DNA from 3 places in the Paenibacillus sp. P3E genome. Region 2 is predicted to be linked to each of the others. Evidence: riboswitches for the same ligand, from Rfam matches in the RefSeq annotation. Region 2 holds a riboswitch; each other region holds the start of a gene.
What was found. Region 2 has a riboswitch for cyclic di-GMP ahead of A3842_RS31525 (glycosyl hydrolase). Riboswitches for the same ligand answer to the same signal wherever they lie in the genome.
Positions count from the first base shown of each region.

Region 1: linked by a shared signal. The riboswitch ahead of A3842_RS27175 (flagellar assembly protein A) and the one ahead of A3842_RS31525 (glycosyl hydrolase) in region 2 are both predicted to bind cyclic di-GMP.
Region 3: linked by a shared signal. The riboswitch ahead of A3842_RS28895 (S-layer homology domain-containing protein) and the one ahead of A3842_RS31525 (glycosyl hydrolase) in region 2 are both predicted to bind cyclic di-GMP.

Region 1 covers NZ_LVWH01000213.1:4,707-9,943, reverse strand. Annotated here, with positions in the region: gene A3842_RS27190 (LysR family transcriptional regulator) at 1-169, opposite strand, end outside; gene A3842_RS27185 (DMT family transporter) at 265-1,158, shown strand; gene A3842_RS27180 (flavin reductase family protein) at 1,172-1,774, shown strand; gene A3842_RS27175 (flagellar assembly protein A) at 1,873-3,759, opposite strand; cyclic di-GMP riboswitch class I at 3,862-3,955, opposite strand; gene A3842_RS27170 (FUSC family protein) at 4,261-5,237, opposite strand, start outside.
Region 2 covers NZ_LVWH01000162.1:22,193-27,429, forward strand. Annotated here, with positions in the region: gene A3842_RS14160 (glycosyl hydrolase) at 1-444, opposite strand, end outside; gene A3842_RS31525 (glycosyl hydrolase) at 643-3,015, opposite strand; cyclic di-GMP riboswitch class I at 3,029-3,109, opposite strand; gene A3842_RS14185 (sugar phosphate nucleotidyltransferase) at 3,322-4,695, opposite strand; gene A3842_RS14190 (UDP-glucose dehydrogenase family protein) at 5,047-5,237, opposite strand, start outside.
Region 3 covers NZ_LVWH01000223.1:9,706-14,942, forward strand. Annotated here, with positions in the region: gene A3842_RS28895 (S-layer homology domain-containing protein) at 1-1,676, opposite strand, end outside; cyclic di-GMP riboswitch class I at 1,728-1,820, opposite strand; gene A3842_RS28900 (DUF6953 family protein) at 2,073-2,309, opposite strand; gene A3842_RS32765 (hypothetical protein) at 2,344-2,511, shown strand; gene A3842_RS28905 (ABC transporter ATP-binding protein) at 3,063-4,106, opposite strand; gene A3842_RS28910 (ABC transporter permease) at 4,147-4,947, opposite strand; gene A3842_RS28915 (ABC transporter permease) at 4,944-5,237, opposite strand, start outside.

The DNA of each region.
Region 1 (5,237 bases), on a different contig from region 2:
TCAGCCCGTTGCGCCGGTCCCGCAGCAGCAGCTTTACCGCAAGCTCCGCCTCCAGTGCAGAGATTGCCCGGCTGACTGCCGGCTGGGTCATATTCATTTCCAATCCGGCTTTGGTGAAGCTGCCGCTTTCGGCGATGCTGACAAACAAACGAATTTGAGTATTGTTCATATCAGATTTGGTATGCCCCTTATGAGTATAATTCATTTCAATTATAACTAATTTTAATGTATCATTAGGTTGAAAATAGAACAAGAGGTGAATACATGCATCAGCAGAGAAAAACCATTGCTTTGCTTATCTTTCTGGTTATTGTCTGGGGCATCAATTGGCCTCTTTCCAAAATTGCTCTACATTACGCTCCGCCGCTTTTGTTTGCCGGCATCCGAACCGTGATCGCCGGTATAATTCTGATATTCGCTGCGCTTCCGAAGTGGAAGAAGCTTGATTTTAAGCGGCTGTGGCCTGTATATCTGATTTCGGCTTTTCTAAGTATCGTCTTCTATTATGGCTTCCAGACCATTGGCCTGCAGTATGTGCCCTCCGGCCTGTTCTCGGCCATCGTCTTCCTGCAGCCGGTGCTGCTCGGTATCTTCGCCTGGATCTGGCTGGGGGAGAGCATGTACGGCCTGAAGCTGGCCGGTCTCCTGCTTGGTTTCCTCGGCGTGGCCTCGCTCAGCATCGGCGGCTTCAACGGGAGCATCTCGGTCCAGGGAATTGTGCTCGCCTTGGCCAGTGCGCTCAGTTGGGCGTTTGCCACCGTCTATACCAAACGCAATGCGGCGCGGGTAGATATGCTCTGGATGACCGCCATGCAGATTATGATCGGCGGCATCATTCTGCTGGCTGCAGGGTCGGTGACCGAGAGCTGGGCGGATATCACCTGGAATGCGGCTTTTATCTTGAACACCCTGTTTATTTCCGTATTTGTGATTGCCCTGGGCTGGATGGTATATTTCAATCTTATTAAGGATGGGGAGGCGGGAAGAGTAGGTTCGTTCACCTTCCTGATTCCGCTAATCTCCATCGGTTCAAGTGTAGTGCTGCTGCATGAGCAGATTACCTTGAATCTGGTGATTGGCCTGCTGCTTATTGTGAGCAGCATTGTTCTGGTTAATGTTAGAATAAGCCGAAGAACCCTAAGACGTCCTACTCATTAATTGGAGGTGTACCATGTATATCAAAGCTTCTGAACAAACGGCGCATGATAACTACAAGCTGCTGATCGGCAGTATTATTCCCCGGCCCATTGCCTTTGTCACCTCGATGAACGAACAAGGCGTAGTGAACGCCGCCCCATTTAGCTTTTTTAATATTGTGAATGATGAACCTCCAATGATTATGATCTCCTGTGTGCGCAAGGCAACCGGAGAGATGAAGCACACCGCAAGCAACATTTTGGGAAATGGAGAGTTTGTTGTACATATCGTGGACGAGGATAATGTTGGCGCTATTAATCACACCTCGATCAATGCCCCTGAAGGCATCAGCGAGGTGGAGTTGGCCGGACTTACGCCAATACCCGGGCAGATGATCCGGGTTCCGCGTATAGAGGAGTGCAGGATCGCCATGGAATGCCGTCTCGTGCGGCATGTGGAGCTGGGACACTGCGATATGCTGGTCGGTGAAGTGCTCTGTTTCTATATAGAGGATGAACTGATTCAGGGCGGGCGCATTGACGCTGCTAAGCTGAAGCCGGTCAGCCGTCTTGCCGGAGCTTCTTATGCGGCCATCGGCCGGACGTTTGAGCTAGAAAGACCCCAGTACGAATCTTGAGCGCTCGGAAAAGAGACCCAGCAGGATGCCGCCACGCGGCTCTGCAGGGTCTCTTTGTTTTTTTGGCGATTCATGCTGTATGTAGAGGATTCTGGTGGTTATTCGATGGGAATAGCGCCGGATTCTCTGCATTTTTGTTTCAGGCTCTTGGCTGTAAACGTAATTCCCCCGCCGGGTTTAGCAATCTCTAAGGAATACCCGTCTATGGTTACTGATGCATTATGAATGGCGCTAGCTGTGATTTGCTGGCCTGCCACAAGGAGCGATCCGGGAAGGGACTCACCGCTGACATTCTGAGCTGTGATCGTTCCCTCTGCTTCCATAGCGGAGTCGGAGCACATGGAACCATCCTTCGCAAAATAAATATCGCCGCAGGAACACAGCGTGCTCCGGCCAATCCCTTCCCCATGAATATGGATATCTCCGCCGGATTTAATGATGCTGTTCTGTGCCCCCGAAATATCGATCCGGACTTGCTCCTCCTGCATGAGGGAGATTCCCTCGATAAGGTTTTTAAGCAGACTCAGAAAAGAGCCTATTCCCGCATCCGTAATGAGGTCGGTAAAATGTCCGGGTCTCAGAAAAATATCCATCATGTGCCTCACAATTTTGGTATCCTGCGGGTAGTCAGCGCTCAAGTCCGACAACAGTTCCCGCATATCGCTAATCAGAAGGGGAAGATGCTCATATTTGCTTTCCAGCAGCAGCATAATGACTAGGCCGTACTTTACCGTCTGCATCGTGGACTCGACCGTCTCGGCAAGGTTCTTAGCTGCTTCTCTCAGACTGGAGATCTCTTGGATCAGCAGCTCAGAAAAGCTGCACAGACGGTGGTGTGCGGCGCCGAACGCTCCGGCATACAATTCACTATCGACGGCCTTGCCGCTGATAAATATACTGCCTGTTGCTGCAATTCTGGAATTGTGAACGTCACCGTATATGTATACATTACCCAAGGCTTCAATCACCGTGTTCTTGTTCAGAGGATGAGCTGCAATGACATCTCCCGGGAACCTGATGGTGGCTGGTTCCACGGCATCATTCTGCGGAACCACATAGGTTTGGGGGAAATCAATCGTTTTCACAAAGGTTCCGTTTCCGGTAATACGCGGTCTGCCTTTACAGCGGGCAGAGATCTGTCCCCCCGGAAGCAGTGACGCATAATGTCCGGTCAATAGAGTAAGGTCCCGCGGCGGGGGCGGGGGAAGGACACCTCCGTACACGGTGAATCCAGGCAGGCCCTCTTGGGGTGGCAGCTTCTGTGCAAACACTTCGCCTTCCTGGACAGTAAGGAATTCACCGTGGCAGGATTCATCTTCAGAAAGGCATGTCCCCTTAAATGCATTTTCTATTTTCTTCGGAAACAGCAGCTCCAGCCTCGCATTGGTCCCGGGTACGGGAGCCTTGCCTTCTGCTATGCAGACAGGAAGATAGGTCGGGTTGTTCAGCTCCTCATAGAGAGCGGGGATGTTGAGCGAGCTGACAATGGAGCTTTTCTCAAGGCCAGACATAATCTGCGCTATCGACAGAACGGACAACAAGGAATCACGGTTCATTTCTGCACGTACAGTGACATTGGCTGAAGCCGGACTGTTGACCAGGTTCCAGGCATATCTTTCGGCACGGTAAAGCGTAAAGTACACTTTGAGCTTATCATCGGATACGGTAATCTGGTATTGTGGCTTCTCGCAAATCTCCCAGGTGAGATCATCTGCAGACGTGATTGGAGTTGGCTCTGTGAGGGTTTGTCCATTGATCTTAAGAATTACGGGATGGACAGCTGAAATTACAGCCGGCATGCCGCCAGGCAGAGGAGGGGTGATGAAAATTTGGTTGTTCTGGATAATGATAACGCCGTTCTTCGCTCTGTCTGTTCCGCCAAACGTCTGAGCATCCACAGAATAAAGATCCATGAGATCGTGCTTTCCAAGAAGCATGGAAGCAATGAACTCGTACCGTGAACGTTCGATAATATGCTGCGGCATTCTCGTAACCTCACTTTTCGTATAATCAATGGTATCTGTACAGAAAGAACATCATGGAGCCGTGATGCGATATCTTGGGATATCCGACCAAATGGCGTCTCTATTGGCAACCTGGCGACCATAAAACAGCAATAACTGTACTCTTAGGCCCATGGCTTTGCGTCCTGTCCTTTCAGACAGTTTGCCTTTAGGAATAGATCAATGATATATACTCAGTACAAGGCCCATTTAAATCGACTACAATCGACAAAAAAATGGTCAATACTGGCACTCTGTCCAATAAAAACTTCAGCAAACAACATTAATTCTAGTACTTAAGTAGCGAATTTTCAACTGGAATAATTGATTTAGACTATAAATAATGATAAATGTAACTAATTGTTGATTTATTGTAAATTAAATGTAATTAAGGATTTTTTTCTGTTTATTGAATTCTAAACTAAAAGGGGATTTAGCGGGGGATTATGGCCGATACTCCAGAAAAAAAGGACGCTCCCAAGCCTAAAGCTTGTGGGAGAGTCCTTTTTGTATGAAGTGTATAGCGCGGGCTGCCTCAGTCTTGCTGTTCTGCGGTGCGGCTGATATCACCACGTAGTCGGCCTGTTCGATTTCCTCCAGCACCCGGTTCAGGTGGGAGAAGACCGCGCCGAGATCGCGGATGGAGGTCAGTGAGCATTGTCCCTGCAGCTCCGAGAACCAGGCTAGCTGAAGATCACGGGCCCGGCGCAGTGACTCGGGAAGCGAATGCTGACTTTCGGCATCTGAGAGTGTTTTGGTACCATAGAGCGCGATACAGTCTGCGGTGGCAGTTACGATCTCTGCCATCCAGTCAGCCGCAGCATGATGTGTTGGCAGCAGCGCAATTTCTGAGCTGATCTCCTTGACATAGCATTGTATTTGTTTGAGATGTGCAGTGGCCTGGGAGAGTCCGCGAAGCTCGCTGCGGCACTGGTAATGCGTTAGGGTATAATGTAGTTCCTTTTGCTGTTGCTCGCTCTTGGCCAGCAGCGAAGCGGAACGTGCCAGCGTATCCGAAACCGGAGGCGCTCCCCGTCCGCCACCCGCAAGGCCGCTTAGGGCATCAGCCAGCAGCAGACTGCCTTCGAGTGCCAAGCCTTTCACCTTGACGAACCCCTTAGGCGGAACGATAATCATATTGATGATTAGCGCAATAATGACTCCGATAAGCGTTTCGGCGACCCGCCACTCGATATAATGGTCATGATAGAAGGTAAGGGCCAGAACAGAGGTTACACCGACCTGGGAGATGGCTTGGATATTAATCCGGCAGGCAGTAGCGACTCCGATGCCAACCAGCAGCATCAGCAGAATGGAGAGCGCTCCGACATCGAAGAATCGTCCCACGATCAAGCTCACAATTCCGCCCAGCACAACGCCGGTCATCCGGTATACACCTTTTTCAAAGGAAGCCTTGACGCTTCCCTGAGTGATCAGAATTGCCGCCAGTGGAGCGAAAT
Region 2 (5,237 bases):
GGGTAGATTCTGATGGAACGTCATTGCCACAATGCCGCCATCTTCATACCATTCGATAGCGCTATCCACAACACCCTGCCGCTGACGGGCAATAGTCCTCTCGGACTGGTTGTTGATCGCTCCAAGCTCATACCCATGCAAGACGGCATAATCCCCCGTTGCATTCTTCAGCTTGTTGTTGTATTCATCCGGGCTCTCCAGATAATCATGCTGCCCGGAAATCATGCCTTTCCCCCCCAGGTTAACCAGATAATTGAGCAGGCTGGCAGCTTCCTTCGAAGCCGCAGGATTCACTGGTGGAACTGCCTCCGCCTTCGCCTCCGCAGGAATGTCTATACTTCTTTCAACGGCAAGACTACGCACCTCACTCCATGGCAGCAGGGAAAGGATGAAAATAATAGGTATAATCGTAATAAAAAGCCGGTACTTACGGTAAGTGTTCAATGTAATCTCCTCTCTCCAGCCTAAAGTGCTGTATTGACGCTTATGGATGGTCTTCCCTCCAAGGGTTACACCAACCTGAGGCCATACAGACTAATAGCTTAGTAGCCCTGCTGTTTAGCAGGGCCATCGGACTTTTAGGATTTTAGAATTGTAACGTCTTAACCAGTATCGGCGTTCGGTGATGAATTCAGCAGTACTTTAGGAAGCGGAAGGAAGGAACAGTGCGCTGGCAGGGACCGTCCCTTTGACTTGACTTGGACTTTCCCACATCAGCCGCGCTCTTGCATCCCCTTGGTTCTCATAATACTCCACTTTGATATCATATAGTTGCCCGGCTTGCAGGCTTATGCTTCCTGTGCGTTCGGTCCCGCTCTGCTTCATCCAGCTGTCAATGACAAGAGTGTTATTGATCCAAACGCGGACACCATCATCTGATGTTGTATAAATCTGATAGGTTTCGCTATACAGCGGTTTGATCTTGCCACTCCATCTTACGGAAAAGAAATCAATGCCAATCGCAGCATCCGGTGTACCCAGCCGCCAGTTGAAATCCAGCAAAGCATCGGTGCGTACAACTGCCGGAGCACCGGTCAACTGCATGTTATTAAAATATTCCGCCTGCAGTCCGTTTGCAGCAGGAGCCGCCGCTGTTAGAGCCGGCGTTGGTATCGGTGTTGGCGTTGGTGCTGGTGTTGGCACCGGCGTTGGTGCCGGTGTTGGCACCGGCGTTGGTGTCGGTGTTGACACCGACGTTGGTGTCGGTGTTGGCACCGGCGTTGGTGTCGGTGTCGGCACTGGCGTTGGTGTCGGTGTCGGTGTTGGCACTGGCGTTGGTGTCGGTGTTGACACTGGCGTTGGTGTCGGTGTTGGCACCGGCGTTGGTGCTTCTACAAGCGCCAACGATGTTTTGCTAACGCTGGCTGCTGACGTATTTACAAACAATGCACTTGTTGGGACGGTCGCTTTGACCTGGCTTGCGCTTTGCCACATCAGACGGATGTTGGCATCGCCTGCATTCTCATAATATTCCACTCTGATATCATAGAGCTGTCCAGCCGTCATAGCGATACTTCCGATACGTTCAGTTCCGCTCTGCTTGGTCCAGCTGTCGATTACGGCTGTGCCGTTAATCCAGACACGGATACCATCGTCAGAAGTAGTGATAATCTGGTAGGTCTCGCTGTATAAAGGCTTGATTTTCCCTGTCCAGCGGGCCGAGACCCCATCTACCTTTATGGAGCTGTCCGGTGAGCCTTGACGCCAGTTGAAATTAAGCAGCGCGTCGTCACGTACCTTTGCAGGTGTGCCTGAAAGCGTCATGTTATTGTAATACTCTCCGTGAAGGCCATTCACAACAGGCGTTTGTACATTATCACCGGACGCCGGAGTGGTTATTGGCTTTACCGTTGCTGTGGGTAAAGGTACTGGCGTAGCAGTTGGCGTTGGCGTTGCTGTGGCAGTCGGCGTTGCAGTCGGTGTGGCAGTTGGCGTTGCCGTTGGTGTGGCAGTCGGAGCAGGTGTCTGCACTACCTCCGCTTTATATTCATTAAGCGATACTGTATAGCTGTCACTCATGAAATTTTTGATGGTATCTGTACTGTTATTCTCATAGAGCATTTTTCCCCAGTTCATCATGTATACCCATTTTCTCTGGGAAAGCTGGAGCTTGGCTGTACTTGGCATCTCACCATTTTCACCGATAGCAATGGGTTTGCCGTTGGCGAGACTCAAAAGGTCGTCATAATACTTGTTCATATAATCATTGTTATATATATCTGCTGCAAGGATGTCTACCTTATCCGCTCCCGGATAGGTCAGTTCATATGGATCAGACCAGGCGTTGGGAGCATTCGGATTCCATACCCACAGCAGGTTGTTTAATTGATGAACGCCCACAAAGCGGTCATACATAATATTCCAAAGTTCTGCAAAATTGTTCTTCTTCCCCCACCAGAACCAGTTGCCGTTCATTTCATGGTAAGGTCTCCAAAGTACAGGAACGCCCGCGTCCCGCAAGCTTTTGAGTGAAACCGCCACTTTGTCCAGATCGGCGATGAGGCTGTTGTATTGGGCTGTTCCAGGTGTTACATACTTATTGAAGTCCTCTTGGCTGAGTGTCTTCTGCACATTGGACCACAGATAAGAAGTCCCTGGCAGTTGCTCATGGAAGGTCATAGCGACAATGCCGCCATTTTTATACCAGTTGATCGCACTGTTCACTACATTTTTGCGCTGAGTTGCTGCAGTACTTTCCGACTGGCCGCTGATCACACCAAGCTCGAAGCCATGGAGGGCAGCGAATTGTCCGCTGGTTCCCTTCAGTTTGTTGCTGAACTCATCCGGGCTCTCCAGGTAGTCATGCTGGCCTGTGATAATGCCTTTTCCGGAAATGGAGTACAGATTGTCAAGCAGCTTGACAGCTTCAGCTGAAGCATCCGGATTAACCGGTGCTGAAGAACTCGAAGCAGCTACGGTGGAAGGCGCAGCCCCCAAACCCAGTGGTACAACGGTCAACAACAGGGCAATAGTTACAATGGTGCACAGCAGACGCGACTTACGGTAAGTTGTCAAAATTCATCTTCCTTTCGGTAGCTAGGCTGCCACTCTTTCGAAGGCCCTATAGCTTTGCGTCCCTATCTTTCGATTAGGTTTGCCTTTTTCGTTTTGGAAGGATTTATCCCTCTTACCGTAAGTATCGTCTCTATTAATTTTTTAGTTTAGAGCATTAATGAATTTTTCTTAATAAATGGTTCTTAATACCTGTTTTGGATTTGACACAATTGGGTAAATAGATAATTTAGCCCTAGGTTTAGGCCCATCCTATACATCAACCGGGACGATTCAGTCGAATTTTACAGCGCGATCAGCGTTCCTATTTTAAGAAATGAATTGATGAAGAGCAATATCCTTCCAGTCCAGTGTGATGCGGATATTATCCTCTTCGACCAGCTCTGAACCGGTCTGCACCTCAATGAACTCTACATCGGTTAGCGCCAGGATTGCATGTTTTGTGCCTTCCGGTATGCGCACTACATCTCCTGCTTTCACATTATGCATCTTCTCATTCAGCACAATGCTGGCTTCCCCGCTGACAATCGTCCAGATTTCACTGCGTTTGTGATGCAGCTGGTAGCTGATGTTTTTACCTTCGGCTATGAAAATCCGCTTGGTCAGCACCTCGTTGCCCTCATCATATTTCACATAATCAATAACCTTATAGTGGCCCCAGCGGCGTTCCTCGTACATGGGTCTTTGTTCAAAAGACTTCAGCACTTCCTTAATCCGCGGGCTTTCGGCTTTGTGAGTGACCAGAATGCCATCCGGGCTGGCTGCGATGATTAAATCTTTCGCACCGATGACTGTAATCGGAATATCCAGTTCGTTGATCAGGCAGGTTCCTTCAGAATCGGCAGTCACGAACCCTTTACCCACGTGGTTGCTGCTCATTTCTTCTGTGAGGGTATTCCATGTGCCAAGATCCTTCCAGAAACCGGCGTAAGGCTGAACGACGATCTTCTCCTCTTTTTCTACCACTTCGTAGTCAAAACTGATGGAAGCCAGCAATTTATATTGCTTCTGCAGCTCCTCATAGTTCAAAGGCAGACCTTTACGCTGCAAAATATCCAGCAAATAACCCAAACGGAATGCAAATACTCCGCAGTTCCACAACGCGCCCTTGCTGATCAGTTCTTCAGCCTGTACACGGTCCGGCTTCTCCTGGAAATGGCTCACCTGCAGATAGCCGCTTGCCGCTGCCTCGTCACTGGTAGGAATAATATAGCCGTATTTCTCGGAAGCCAGCTCAGGAACAACCCCCATCAGCGCCAGGTTTGCGCCGCTTTGTTCCATCGTTGCTTCAAGCTGGACGACGGTGTCAAAAAATGATGCCTCCACATAAGGATCGACCGGCAAAATGGCCACTGTCTCGCTGGGAGACACTCCTGCCACGGAATACAGATAAGCTGCAGTCAAAGCGATGGCAGGGAAGGTATCCCGGCGTTCCGGCTCCACAATGATAGGCACCTCTGCGCCGAGCTGGCTCTGTATCATCTCCACTTGGCTGCGGCCGGTCGCAAGGTACGAGGATTCCGCCATCCCTGTCTCCTGCAGTTGTCTCCATACACGTTGTACCATGGATTCCGGCTCCCCAGCCGGACTTTGCAGTACCTTCAGAAATTGCTTGGAACGTGAATCATTGGATAAAGGCCAGAGACGTTTACCAGAACCGCCAGATAGAAGTACCAGTTTCATAAGTGAACCCTCCTCATTTATGTGTTGTCGCGAAAATATCGGATTGTTATTGTGCGCTTTGACTTGTGAAAAGCTTGGAATCGAGCTGTTGCGGGAGTCACTGCAAGGAATGTTTGGACTTTCGGCCGCTGTTGTCACCAGATTTCTTCGATTAGACTGCTAAGCGCAGTTGAAATCCGGTGACAAAGGCGGTCGCTTCCGCTCCTACAGTTCCAAAATTCCTCTCCGTTTCTTCCCTTAACAGCCTATCTGCTTGCTTCACCCAGCAGGCGAAGCGCCCTGCTAAAGATCCGGCATTGCCGCTTGTTTGCGCGGCAGGGAAGAGCCGAGAGCGGGCCGACTTAGCAGCGCTTAGACCGCTCCGGCTACGCTGGGGGAGTAGCCGCTCAGGCCCCCCATTTGCGGGCGGCCGACGGAATGGTATTCAAGGCCGGTGCCCTCGATCTGCTCCTTGGAGTACACGTTGCGGCCATCGATCAGCACCTGGCGGCGCATGCTCTCCGCAAGCTTATGCAGATCAATATCCTTGAACATGCTCCAGT
Region 3 (5,237 bases), on a different contig from region 2:
TGCAACTGAAGAGCTGCTGCCAGCAGCTTCGTGAATTCCGCCCGGGTCAAAATACCTTTTGGCGCATACACGGTTCCGTTCATCCCGTTCACGATTCCTCTTGCGGCGAGTACCTCTACCTGTTGCTGTGCCCAATGGCCTGACAAATCTGTGAAATCAATATCACGCAGCATAACCGCATACAGTCCGGAGGCTGTAATCTTGGCCTGCACAAATCCATTCTCCGCTGCAGTCACTCCCCCGATATAGGTCCAGTTGCCTTTTGCCGGATTGTAGCTGTAGATTCCAAGCTTCTCACGACTTGTCGTCCAAGGCTCTTCCTTGGGATATTGAACCGCCAGTTTGGCCGGGATCAGAAATGGAGAACTCGCTTGTATCTGCCAGGCGGAACCTGCCTTCAGCAGTTTTTTGCCGTTTGCGTCGATCAGTGCCTGTGTCTCCAGCTCTGCCTGGGCCAAGCTTACAGTGGTATTATCCTTGAAGGTTCCTGCTGAAATCTCCAGCCGCGCCAAGCCATTCAGTACAGACAAGATACCGCCAGCACTGCCGATAACCTGACTATCCTTGGCTCCGGTTATTACAGGGATCTTCACTTCCGGGGTTGAGCCCGAGTTCGAGCCGGTACCTGGATTTGGCGTTGTACCCGGGGATGGAGTTGTTCCCGGACTTGGAGTCGGGAGGTTTCCATCTTTTAATTCCACTGATTCTATGTAGTCGTCTTTCTTGCTGTACAACAGCTTACTTCCGTTAATTCCGATCAGCTTCGCCCCGGCCGGTACCGCCGGCAAAGGCTTCACTGCATAAGTAGAGAGATCCACCTGCTGCAGCGTAACTGCACCGTTAACATCCTCTTGAAAAACGGCCTGTCCTCCGCCTATGGACATGAAGGCATACTCTGTTCCTCCAGGCTTCATCTCCGTGAGATCCACAGGCTGTGCCGTCAGGTCTTTGATATTCAGAAGCACATACTTACTCTCAGAGGCGCCGTTCTTTTGCTTAAACAGCACATGGCTCCCGTTAAAAACAAACCAGTCCACGTAATTCGCTCCGCCCAGACTAATAAGCGCACGCGTGACTCCACTGCTTACATCCAGCAGACTGAGGCCCCCGTCACGGGCATTCTTATACACCACATCTCCACCTGCCAGTACCGGGAACCGTCCTTCGCCGAGGTCGGCTTCAACCCCCGTAGCCAGATCATGATAGATCATGCTGCCGTAATTTTTGCGCTCGTACCAGACCACGCCAACTCCATCCGTAGTCGGATTCCCATATTGGCCGGACTGCTTGTTAAGCTTGATGCGGGTGCCTGTTGCAAGATTTGCAGAGTAGATATCCCAGTTCAGGGAAGCTTCCTGCTCCGTTCCCTTGTCCGCCCACACGGCAATACTGCCGCCCACAGAAGGGGCGTCCTTGGCGGATGAGCTCGTCGTAAGTACCGTACCCGCACCACTGGATTGATTCAGCGCGTGCACCTGTTTGACCCCGCCTGCATCTGCTTCCAGCCATACGATCCGGTCACCGGATACACTGTAGTCCGTTCTGCCCGGATCTGTCCCCGCTGCCGAGACCTGCTTCATGCTGAACCCCCCGCTTAACAGGCCTCCAAGCATACATACCACCGCCACTGCGGCCACAAGGGGCCGCGACAACTTCATTTCCCTTTCCAACCTCATTCACTTCTCTCCCCCAGCACTATTTGTAGGCACGCCAAAAAACCAAGTGCCTTGAGCGGCCCGGCTGCCCTAACATCCTTCCCGGATGAAGTAGGCCCGTGGCTTTGCGTCTCCGACTTTCGTACGGATTTGCCTTTGTTCCAAACTCGGTTTTCAGTCCCTTTACCCTTATGTATTCGTGACTTTCGATGTACAGGACTCTATCATTATCGGAATTTATTCCTGTAGAATTAAGATGTTCTATTTTTTCCTTTTTTAGGGATTTGGACATAGAAAAAAACCACATGTAGGAGATGCCCCGCATGTGGTTTATAGTCAGCTTCTATACTTCTTCTACTGGACAAGCAAAAAGGGCTTCAACGGTCACCAGCATCATAGCTGGCCCGGGGGCATATTTCAAGTCCATGCCCACAGGAATCCGTCACGGTCCCAGGCGATTCTTCCGCCGTGCAGCTTGCGGAAGGCCTTCTTCACATCCTTGGACAACGAAGCATTCCCGTTCTCATTCACAAATACAAACTGCTCGCCAAAATTAGCCTTCACATATTCAATCGCAGCGGTCTGGTACAGGGTTCCCGTAAAACGGATCTCCTTGACCATCCACTCCGCTACCTCTTGTGCAGTTACTTCCATCAGGGTACTGCTCCTTCCTGTAAATCCCTCTACAATGCCTTCCCATTATAGCATGAATATGGTCACTCGGGAGGTTCACTGGACAGGGCAAGAGACGGGACAGTGGAGAGCGAAGAGGCGGGCCGAAGAACAAGAACGGGGAATGAACAGCACGACGGACGGGCAACAGTCAAGGCCATTCGGGCAGAACGGGTTTGCATAGAAAGGATTAGAAGAAGTGGAAGAAGCGGAAGAAGTGAAAGAAGTGAAATCAGGCGCTCACTCTTCCTCCTCCCCGCGCATGTTCGCTGCTTGGCGGTGTATAAGCCGAATTTAAGAATTAGAATACACTACCCAATGAATTCTCTGTTCCTACAGAGATTCATTGATGCACAGAGATCGATTCTAAATCAACTCTATACCGTTTATGCTGAACGAAAATGCTAGCTCATCTATGCACGATGGAGATTAGTTGGAATTTATACACTTAATTTCCGATAAATCGTAGTAATACTAGCATTAGTTGGAATTAATCCACTTAATATTGATCAATATGGATAATTCGGGCTGAAAGTAGATTTTTAGTTTTACTTTTTCCACTTCAGTGCTGCGATATCGTAATGCCAGCTGATTAGTGGTAGTTTTTCCACATAAATTTGTATATCAACGAAAAGTAATCATAGTTTAAGAATGTTGAGCGATACACATAGCAAACGTCCATTCCAGCGAAAGGATCGACGCTAAGCCTTGGAGTCAGGACTTATATCCCCGCCTCTACGCCCCCTCCTGCTCCAGATGCAGCAGCTGGGAGGGATCAAGCAACAGGGTCACACAATCCCCTTCCCGAACCCGCAGCCAGCGGCCGTCATTCAGCAGGTCTACGGTCAGACTGATCCCCTCGGCCATGACCGTGGCGCGGATGATATTGCCCAGAATCGACACGGACTGAACCTGTCCGCGTACATCCACCATGCCATCCGCATCATCCTGAATTGCTTCACCTTCAGCCAGCAGGGTTACCGCCTCGGGGCGGATTGCAAAACGGTCGGAGCGGCTGTCGATCCTGCGGAACAGCGCGAGTGCCTCCGCCCGGTTGAATACGTTATAGCTGCCCATGAACCGGGCCGCGAATTCTGTGCGGGGCGCTGTGTACAGCTGCTCCGGGGAACCTTCCTGCACCATGCGCCCCTGGTTCATGATGCAGATCCGGTCCGAGAGGATCAGCGCTTCCTCCTGGTCGTGGGTCACGAACAGCGTCGTCATGCCCAGCCGCCGCTGAATATCGCGGATTTCCGCGCGCAGATTCTTGCGGATTTTGGCGTCGAGCGCGCTGAGCGGTTCGTCCAGCAGCAGCAGCTTCGGCTGGACGGCCAGCGAGCGCGCCAGCGCCACCCGCTGCTGCTGTCCACCGGACAGCGCCTGCGGATAGACACCGCGCTTGTCTTCGAGATCGACCAGCGCCAGCAGTTCTTCGCACCGGCTGCGCCGTGCCGCCGGTGCAACGCCGCGCATGCGCATTCCGTATTCCACATTCTGGCTGACGGTCAGATTGGGGAACAGCGCATAGGATTGGAACACCATGCCCACATCCCTGCTGCGCGGCGGCAGCTTCGTCAGCTCCTTGTCCGCGAGCCTGATACTGCCGCTGTCCAGCTCAGTCAGCCCGGCGATGCAGCGCAGGAGCGTGCTTTTGCCGCAGCCGGAAGGGCCCAGCAGCGTGATCAGCTCCCCCTCTGCGATGTTCAGATCTACTCCAGCCAGCACAGGCGTATCACCAAAGCTTTTGCGGACACCTTCCAGCTTCAGATAATCTTCCATTCCTTTATCCCCCTTATTGTGGACCTCCGGCCGCTAGACCTTACTTCGCCTGCCCTTTAATCTTCATGCCAAGCTTCATCAGCACGGCCGACAGCAGCAGAATAAATACAAAATAGGAAATGGCAATCGCGCTGGCCAAATGTCCGCTTTCCCCCACCCGCTGGTACAAATAGACCTGAATCGTCTGGATATGGCCTCCCACCAGCATATTCGTCAGTACGAACTCCCCAAACAGCACGGAGAAGGACAACAGCGCGGAGACCATGACCCCCGGCCAGATATTCGGCAGAATCACATTTACAAAAGCAGTCCGTCTCTTGGCCCCAAGCAGCTCAGCGGCATTCAGCAGCTCTACAGCCGATACACTCAGCAAGCTGTTGCGGATGCCCTGATACATATACGGCAGGATGACCACGAAATACGCCCCTACCAGCAAATAAGCGGTACCCGAAATGTCGAATGGGCCAGAGGAATAGGTGCGGATCAGGCCTACAGCCGCCACAACTCCCGGCACAGCGTAAGGCAGAACAACAATTCCCTTCATGAAGCTCTCCCAGCGCGGAAAATAAACCGTAATGACAAAAACAGCCGGCAGCATCACGGCAAGACTGAGCAGCACGCTGATGATGCACAGATACAGCGAAGTCCACAGCGCCTCCAGAAAGCGGATATCCCGGAACATGTCACTGAACCAGTTAAGTGTCCAGCTGCGGGGCAGCAGCGTATTCTGCCAATCCTGGGCAAAAGCATATAATCCCGTTGCCAGCAGCGGCAGCAGCAGATAGACCATGAGCAGGAGCATGAAGGTGCGCGGGGCGAAGCCCGCTTTGCGCGTATTCATGGTCCCGCCTCCTCACGGACTGCTGGCCAGCGCCGGTTGGATCGTCCGCTGCTGCGCTCCTGCCTGGCAGGAATTCTGCCGCCGAATCCTTCCATCCGCCGTACCATCCGCTGATTAAGGAACACAGCCAGCAGCGTACTTAGTGCAAGCAGAACCGCCAGGGTGCTGCCCATCTCCGGCTGGGTCACCACATCACCAGCAACTAATGAACCGATACGGACAGCGAGCAGATTATAGTTCCCGCCAACCAGCGCGTAGGCAGTAGCATAAGCGCCCATCGCATTGGCGAA